2 regions of the Caballeronia sp. ATUFL_F2_KS9A genome follow, and region 1 is predicted to be linked to the other one. Evidence: riboswitches for the same ligand, from Rfam matches in the RefSeq annotation. Region 1 holds a riboswitch; the other holds the start of a gene.

Region 1 (4,406 bases):
GCGCGCATATCGCCATCGCTCGCGATGCGGCGTTCTCGTTCGTGTATCCGGCGAATGTCGATGTGCTCATCGCCATGGGCGCGCGCATCAGCACGTTTTCTCCGCTCGCCGACGAACCCGCGCCGCACGATGCCGACGCGCTCTATCTTCCCGGCGGCTATCCCGAGCTGCATGCCGCGGCGCTCGCTTCGAACGAACGCGCGCGTGCATCGATCGTTGCGCACGTCGAGCGAGCGAAGCCCGTGGTCGCGGAATGCGGCGGCATGCTGTATCTGCTCGACACGCTGACCGACATCGAAGGCACGCGGCATGCGATGCTCGGCATCCTTCCCGGCGACGCGGCGATGCAACGCAAGCTGTCGCGCCTCGCGATGCAGCGCATCGACACGACGCATGGCGCGATGACCGGTCACACATTCCACTACTCGACGCTCGACACGCCGATGCAGCCGGCACTCAAGGCCGCTCATGCCACGACCGGCACCGAAGGCGAAGCGCTCTATCGGCATGGTTCGGTGTCGGCCACTTACATGCACGCTTACTGGCCGTCGAATCCGGCCGCGGCCGCTGCGCTCTTTCGCGGCGAATCACTATGACAACGACGCAAGACGATCTCGCTTTCACCATCGAACGCGCGAAAGCGCAGGAACCCATCGGCTCGCCATGCACCGATGTCTGCAAGCTCGATCAGGAAACGGGCCTGTGCCTCGGCTGCTTCCGAAGCCGCGAGGAAATCAAGACCTTCAGATCGATGGACGATGCCGCGAAGCTCGATCTGTTCGATGAATTGCTCAAGCGTCGTGCGGCGAAAGAGCAAACGAAAAGCCCGCGTTCCTGACGAAGCGCGGGCTTCATGAGCGACGCCGAACCGCTTACGCCGCAGCCATTCTTCTCACCGCCGGCCGCTCGAGTTCACGCGCTGCGAGCGCACCGAACACGAGACCGAGCGTCGTCCATAACAGCGCCTGCATGCCGATAGCGGCCACGCGGAAATTCCACAGCAGCGAAGCGGAGAAATCCGCGGGCACTTCATCGACGGACGGCAGCGCGACCTGCGCCGCCACGATCACGACGATATACGCAGCCGCCGCGATGAGCGTCGCGTTCCACCCGCCATGCCGCGCCACCATGCGCCGCTGCAAGCGCACGGCGAAGACGGCAGCCGCGATGGAAATCGCCACCATGCCGAAGAAAAGCGCCGTGCGCGGCCCGATGGTCTCGGCATTGCCGACAGCGGGCGGATTGGGCGGGTACTTCAGGAACGGCACGATGGCGACGCTCACGAAGCCGAACAGCGCGAGCAATGCCGACGTGCCGCGCGCGCGCAACGCGCCGAGCCGTCCATAAGCAAACGCGAACACGAGCGAGAAGAGACCGCCGAGCGCGGTGCCGAACACGGCGACGCCGGTCAGAAGGCCGAGGCCCGCTTGCGTATCGCGAGACACGAGCGCTTCGTCGCCGTGATCGTGCGAATGCGCTGGCGTGGCAGCCGCATCGGCATGACCGTGCTCATGTTCGTGTTCATGCTCGTGCTGTTCCTCGAACGCGATGGCGCGTGCCACCGACGGTTCACCGAACGCACGCGCGAAGCCGAAGCCGATCAGGCCCGCGACCAGTCCCGCGATCATGCCGCGTATCAGCAAAGTGCGAATCATGATGCTTCCTCAGTGGCACGGAAAGCCGAGCAAATGCCGGCCGTCATGCACGAATTCGTGGACGTACGTGCCCGAGAAAATCGACGTCGCGCCCTGTTCGGCGCCGACGAAATAGATTGCGATCAGCAGAATGAGGCCGATGAAGACGGCCCACGGCAACACTTCACGCACCGGAATGGGCACGGGTGCATCGAGTGACGGGGAAACCGGAGCGGAAAGGACCGGCGCGTTGGAAGCATTCATGGTGGTTCTCCAGGGAAAAGCGCGTCCCGATTGACGAAGAGCATGCAGCGGGGTCTGACTCGCGGCGCCGCGCTTTCGCGTTGACGTACCGCACACAGTGGCGCGACCGTGCCGGGTTTGCACCGGCTTCCTCGCACTGCAAGCTTGCCATTCTATGATGATCCGCTGCAAAGTAAAACGATTCCGATTCGACCGCCACCTGCCTTGGAACTCATTCTTCTCTGTCACGCCGCCACGCGCGCGATGAAAACCGGGCACTTTCCCACCGGCGACGAACCTCCCGAGCGCGATGCGCGCGCGCAGCTCGCGTCATTGCACGCCTTGCCCGACACGCGCGTGATTGCGAGTCCCGCGCGCGTCGCGCGTGAAACGGCGGCGTGGATCGCGGATGCATTCGAGATCGTTCCCGCGTTCGACGACATCGACTATGGCCGCTGGCGCGGGCATTCGATACGCGAAACGGGCGAGCGCGAACCGGAACATGTCGCTGCATGGCTCGCGGGTCCCGATGCGCGTTCGCACGGCGGCGAAAGCGTCGCCATGCTCGCTGCGCGCGTCGCCGAGGGCTTCGCTTCGATCGACCGGCTCGACGCGGGGCGCTGCATCGTCGTCACGCATGCGATCGTCGTGAAAGCGGCGCTCGCGCATGCGCTTCGCCTGCCGCTCGCATCGATCTATGGGATGAACTTCGCGCCGCTCTCGTCCACGGTGCTGGAACGCGCCTCGCCCGCCGATACGTGGACCGCCCTGAACTTCGCTGCATACGAATAGCTCAAAGCAGACAGCGCATCGCGTGCGCGGTGCGCGTTCGACTCAACCAGGAGACTCAGATGGCGCACTACGTGGATGGATTCGTCGTACCCGTACCGATCGACAAGGTCGACGCTTATCGCCGCATGGCCGAAGCCGCCGGCAAGATCTGGCTGGAACACGGCGCACTGGAGTTCGTGGAAACCATCGCCGACGACGTGAAGCCCGGCAAGCTCACATCGTTTCCACAGAGCGTGCAGATGAAGGAAGGCGAGACCGTCGCGTTCTCGTATATCGTCTACGAATCGCGCGAGCAGCGCGATAGCGTCAACGCCAAAGTGATGGAAGACCCGCGCCTCAAAACGATGATGGAATCCGGCGAGACGCCGTTCGATCCTCAACGCATGTTCTTCGGCGGCTTCACGACCATCGTCGAACTCGGGCGCGACTGATCGTTCTTATCCGCTCAATCGAGTCACTACTTCGAAGGAACCGCATCGACATGTATATCGCCATGAACCGCTTCAAGATCGTGCCCGGCGCCGAAGCCGACTTCGAACGTCGGTGGACGAGCCGCGATACGCATCTGAAGGATGTGCCCGGGTTCGTCGAGTTTCATCTGCTCAAAGGGCCGGTGAAAGACGATCACGTTCTGTATTCGAGCCATACGATATGGGCGAATCAGGCAGCCTTCGAAGACTGGACGCGTTCGGACGCGTTTCGCGCCGCGCATCGCAATGCCGGCGGCGAGACGCGCCAGCTTTATCTCGGTCATCCGGAATTCGAGGGCTTCGAAGTCATTCAGACCGTCAAATAGAGCGGTCAAGGCGCAACCGAACGTTCGCGCACTTTTCAGCGAGCACGCGCGTTTTACACACGTGTGAAAAAACGCGCTTCGCCGAAGCTGTCTTTTCAGACGTGTTTTCTAGGCCTTTGCGCCGCGCGCCATGCGCTGCAGCGTCGATGAATCGATCGCCGCCGCACAGATTCGCACCGCTTCCTTCAGCGTGCGCGGACGCCCCGCACCGAATTGCGATTCCAGCATCGCGACGGCGCGCAGACGCTCGTCATTGCCGAGTTTCTCGCCCGTCGCAAGCTCAAGAACCGAGATGAAATAAGCCGCAGGCGGCGCCGCGCTCGCATGCGGAGTCGTCTGGCGTTCCCCGTCCGCCGCGCCACCCGCGCCCTCACGTCCGTCGTCGCGCGCCGGAATCCACGGGTGCCACTTGCTGTCGTATCGACTTTTCATGGGTTAGTTCGCTGGCTCGATTGCTGTGGCGCACCTTGGCGCCGTTTGTCATGTGACGCTTATGGCGTCTCTGTCATTAAAGAGACTTACAGCAAGTACCGTTCCAAGCTGGCGTTCCCCTTGCACGGCCTAGCGCGCCGCGATGCTTTCCTCCGACAAAACCGCACGCGCGACGCGACATGCCGCAAGATCCCAAGCCGCGCAGCCGACCGATTTGAACATCACCGGTTGCAATGCATCAACGGCTTTGGACGGCGCCGCGAGCGCGAGCGCCAATGCGTGCACATCGTTCCATTCGACGCCCGCGAGAATGAAATCGCCTGCTTCGTGACGCGCGCCCGCAGGGTCGTCGACGTAAAGCGCGCTTGCATGCACGGTCGCGGCGGCGATCTCGGCGGCATCGGCGGTGAATGCGCCCACGCCGATCACGAGGCGGCCCGCGCGCGCGGGCAACGTATAGACCGGCGTCTTGCTCGTGGTCGCGGCGATGACGACATCGATCGAATCGG
Region 2 (4,406 bases), on a different contig from region 1:
CCTTTGGCTTCGCGTAACGCGGCCTCGGCGCGCTGATTGAGCGTGCTGGTGAGCGACGACGGATCGGCCGCTTCCTGTTCGTAGAAGAGCGTGATGTTGACGACATCCTGCGGCACTTGCGCGCTCGCTTGTGCGGAGAGCGAGAGCACGCCCGAGGGCTGTGGCTGCGTCATCACCGTCTGCGCAGCGGCGGTTTGAGACAACGTAAGCGCGGCACCGGACATCGCGAGCAGGGCGAAGGCGGCGGCGGTTTTCTTATTGAGCATCGAAGGACTCCGTGACATCGCGTACGTGCGACGGGATTTAGTCGCAGTCGTGAAGTCGTAAGTTCCTTGTTAGACGAGGTGCTCGGTAATAAATCGCCATTGCGCTTCGGTCACGGGCGTGATCGAGAGCCGGTTGCCGCGCGCGAGCACTTGCATGTCGGCAAGCTCTGGATGTTCGCGCAACGCGGCGAGCGATATGAGCGGCGTCTTCTTCACGAACTTCACGTCGACGAGCATCCAGCGCGGCGTTTCCTGCGTCGATTTCGGATCGTAGTAATCGCTCTTCGGATCGAATTGCGTGGGATCCGGATACGCCGTCGAGCACACTTTCGCGATGCCCGCGATGCCCGGCTCCGGGCAGCTCGAATGATAGAAGAGCACGCCGTCGCCGATCTGCATCTGATCGCGCATGAAGTTGCGCGCCTGATAGTTGCGTACGCCCGTCCACGGCAAGGTTTTTTTCGGCGCGTGCGCGAGATGATCGATGCTCGCTTCGTCCGGTTCGGACTTCATCAGCCAGTAGCGCATGGTCGTGTGCATGAATCGAAGAGCGAACGGCAGGGACAAACGAAAACGGCATCGGAAAAACCGATGCCGTTTCTTGAATGAGGTCCCCGCCACAGCCGCTAGGCCGGCATCCTGAACCTGGGTTCAAGATTGGTCGCGGTAAGCAACACTTCGGGTACATCGGACTAGCGACGCGCGCGCCCGTGCTGCAAGGTTCCGCAACCGTGCCAATGTAGCATTGGTTCAAGGAATATATGACCTTGGCGTACCAGGCAGGGAAACGTCACTCTACACCAATCGTTTGCCTTCTGCAGCCTCTTCACGCTACTTCGGCGGTTTCTTTTTTCGATTGACATTGCGCGCTGATTGACTCGACGCGCATCTGCCTTATTGCGCTTCGTGTTGCGCAATGACCGCGCCCAATTGCTCGTTCATCGAGTGCATCGTGCGGCGGATTTCTTCGGCGGGGAAGGCCTCGCCGTGACGCACGCTGTCCTGCAGCTTAAGCAATTCCGACGCCAGCGAAAGCGCCGCCATCACCGCGATGCGATCCGTGCCGCGCACGCTGCTTGCATTGCGCACTTTGTTCATTTCGGCGTCGACGCGCGCGACGGCTTCACGCAATGCGCCTTCGGTTTCCGGCGAGCACGCGAGACGATACGGCTGCCCGAGAATGGATACTTCGATCTGCGTGGTCGTCATGCCTTCTCTCCCTGATGATGCTCGCCGTGCAATTCCGTTTCATGTGCTTCCCGGGAATCGGCTTCGAGGAGATCGAGTTGATTGTCGGACTCGGCATGTTGCGCGGACTTGCCGCGCGGCAGCTTTTCGAGAATCGCGTTCAGGCGGATTTGCGCGTCGTCGATTTTCGCGGACAGCGAATCGCGTTCGGACTGCAGCGTATCGCGCTCTTCGCGCACTTGCGCGAGCTCGGCCTGCACGTTCGCATAGTCGGCGCGCAGCTGTTCGAGTTGTTCCTGCAGCGCTTGATGCGCCTGCTTGTGGCGCTCGCTGATCTGGATCAGCCGGCCGATGTTTCCTGACAGTGATTCGAGTTCGTTGAGCATGTGCTGCGTCCTCTAAAGACCTCGCATTTTAGCGCGGTTCAACGGAGCTTCCGATAAATGTCTCGTTTCGAGACGTAACAACACGCGATCTAGCGCTTAATCCTTCGAATCAAGCGCATGTCGCGATGCATTCGTGTGCAGAAAACGCGAGCGCCCCGCAACGCTCGTGATGACAGGCCGGCCGCTTCTCTTTCGCTTCTCGTTCGATTCGTCATGCGCCGCGCCAGTCTGCCCGCGCGGTTTTCTTGACGGCCCCGAACCGCGCTCCTACACTTGCCGCACTTTTGGTGCTCGCATCCGCGGATCTCGTGGATGCAGTCAAACGGGAAACAGGGAGCGAAGTCGCCGCAATCGACGACGAGCCAACCTGTGCTGCCCCCGCAACGGTAAGCGACCGCAACGCAAGTTGCAAGTCGTCTCATGCGCGTTTTTGCCGCGCGAGCGTGTCGAAATTCGTCGCACGCGCGCGACTGCAAGAAACGTGTCGATGCCACTGCGCGCCATGCGCGGGAAGGCGAGACGATTGATCGCCAGCCCGGATACCGGCCGGAGTCCGACGCATCGGCGCGCATGGCGCGGTGCGTTCGTCGCGCATCGTCCTCGCGGGGAGCGGGGTCGCGCTCACGCGAAACGGAACACTTCACACATGGTATTGCCACTGGCCGCGCTCAGAAGCGGTCTCTCCCGTCATGGCGCGCTCGTTGCGGCCATCGGCGCCTTGCCGTTCGCCGGCGCTGCACAGGCGGCCCAGACGGAAGACAGCACGCAAACGCTTGCGCCCGTCGTCGTCACATCGACGCGCGCGCCGCAGCCGCTTGCCGAATCGATTCCGCAGACATCGCTTTTTGACGAGCAGGACATCGCCGATGCAAACGCAAGCGACGCGCTCGGACTCGTCGCGCTCGCGCCCGGCGTGCAGATCACGCGCAACGGCGGACCGGGCTCGAACTCGGGGCTTTTCATACGCGGTGCGGCGTCGTCGCAATCGCTCGTGCTGATCGACGGCGTGCGCGTCGAATCGGCGTCGCTCGGCGCGGCACAGCTATCGCAATTGATGCTCGACCAGATCGGGCGCGTCGAGGTCGTGAACGGCAACGTGTCGGCGCTCTATGGATCGAATGCGATCGGCGGCGTCGTGCAGATCTTCACGAAGGAAGGCGAGGCGCATCCGCCGCGCTTCAACTTCGAGGCCGAGTACGGCAGCTATCACACGCAGCGGCAATCGGCGGGCGTGAGCGGCGCGCTCGACAAGGACGGCCGCACGACCTTCAGCGTGAACGTCTCGCGCGAGAAAACCGACGGCTTCTCGTCGATCGATCCGGGAATCGCGCCCGGCGCCAATCCGAACGCGAACGGCTATCTGAACGAGAGCGTCGCGGCGACGCTGCGTCACAAGTTCAGCGACAAGTGGGACGCGGGCGTGCGCTTCCTGCAATCGAACGGCATCAACAGTTTCGACGATGCCTATGGCCAGCCGACGGATATCAACGAAACGCACGATCGCGTGCGCTCGGCGTCGGTGTTCGCGAACGGCCGCGTCACGGATAACTGGACGGCGCACTTCACGATCGCGCAGGGACAGGACCGCGCGAACATCGAGCAGAACGGCGTCTATACGAGCCGTTTCGATTCGGAGAACCGGCAATATACGTGGCAGAACGACGTGCGGATCAGCGACGCGCACAAGCTGCTCTTCGGCTACGAGCATCTCGATCAGACGCTCGATTCCGATCAGTTCAGCGCGCCCGACCGTCATGTGAATTCGATGTTCGCGGGTTACGTGGCGCACATCGGCGCGAACGAGTTGCAGGCGAATCTGCGCCGCGATCAGTATTCCGATTTCGGCGGCGCGAACAGCTACTATCTGGGCTACGCGTATAACTTCGACGCGCACTGGAAGGCGAGCGCGAGCTATTCGGCCTCGTTTCGCGCGCCGAGCTTCGACGATCTCTACTATCCGCTGAGCGGCAATCCGTCGATTCAGCCGGAGCGGAGTCATTCGGTCGAGGCGGCGTTGCAGTACGCATCGAATGCGCTCGGCGTGGTGCGCGTGACGCTTTTTCAGACGCGCTATTCGAATTTGATCGATTACGTGTCCGACGGCGGCTTCTACTATGTCGCGCAGAACGTCGGGCGCGCGAAGGTGCAGGGCATCGAGGGATCGTGGGCGGGGCACGTCGGCGCAACGGATGTGCGCGCGGGCGTCACGTTCCAGAATCCCGTCGACGAAACGAATCACGAGGATTTGACGCGGCGCGCGCGGCATTTCGCGACGCTGACGGCGCATCGCACGATCGGGCCGTGGCGCGTCGGTGGCGAATGGATCGTGAGCGGTCAACGCAGCGATTACGATTCGACGCTCGCGGGCTACGGCATCGTGAATCTGTCGGCGCGCCACGACATCTCGAAGTCGTGGTACGTCACGGCGCGCATCGACAACCTGTTCGACAAGGACTATGAACTTGCGTACTCGTACAACACGCCACGACGCGGCGCGTACATCACGTTGGGCTGGCATCCGTCGTGAGCCGCGTGGCTGAACGTCCGCGCGCGATGAACGCGAGCC

The links. Region 1 has a riboswitch for cobalamin ahead of NCS67_RS17735 (CbtB domain-containing protein). Riboswitches for the same ligand answer to the same signal wherever they lie in the genome.
Region 2: linked by a shared signal. The riboswitch ahead of NCS67_RS02685 (TonB-dependent receptor domain-containing protein) and the one ahead of NCS67_RS17735 (CbtB domain-containing protein) in region 1 are both predicted to bind cobalamin.

The regions. Positions count from the first base shown of each region.
Region 1 covers NZ_JALQEK010000029.1:422,637-427,042, forward strand. Annotated here, with positions in the region: gene NCS67_RS17720 (cobyrinic acid a,c-diamide synthase CobB) at 1-596, shown strand, start outside; gene NCS67_RS17725 (DUF1289 domain-containing protein) at 593-838, shown strand; gene NCS67_RS17730 (CbtA family protein) at 873-1,655, opposite strand; gene NCS67_RS17735 (CbtB domain-containing protein) at 1,665-1,898, opposite strand; cobalamin riboswitch at 1,928-2,054, opposite strand; gene NCS67_RS17740 (histidine phosphatase family protein) at 2,103-2,669, shown strand; gene NCS67_RS17745 (DUF1428 domain-containing protein) at 2,729-3,100, shown strand; gene hmuQ (heme-degrading protein HmuQ) at 3,151-3,465, shown strand; gene NCS67_RS17755 (hypothetical protein) at 3,574-3,897, opposite strand; gene lhpI (bifunctional Delta(1)-pyrroline-2-carboxylate/Delta(1)-piperideine-2-carboxylate reductase) at 4,027-4,406, opposite strand, start outside.
Region 2 covers NZ_JALQEK010000002.1:90,279-94,684, forward strand. Annotated here, with positions in the region: gene NCS67_RS02660 (SIMPL domain-containing protein) at 1-266, opposite strand, end outside; gene NCS67_RS02665 (EVE domain-containing protein) at 336-794, opposite strand; RNA gene ssrS (6S RNA) at 874-1,055, opposite strand; gene NCS67_RS02675 (cell division protein ZapA) at 1,161-1,475, opposite strand; gene NCS67_RS02680 (ATPase) at 1,472-1,840, opposite strand; cobalamin riboswitch at 2,108-2,405, shown strand; gene NCS67_RS02685 (TonB-dependent receptor domain-containing protein) at 2,487-4,367, shown strand; gene NCS67_RS02690 (FecCD family ABC transporter permease) at 4,364-4,406, shown strand, end outside.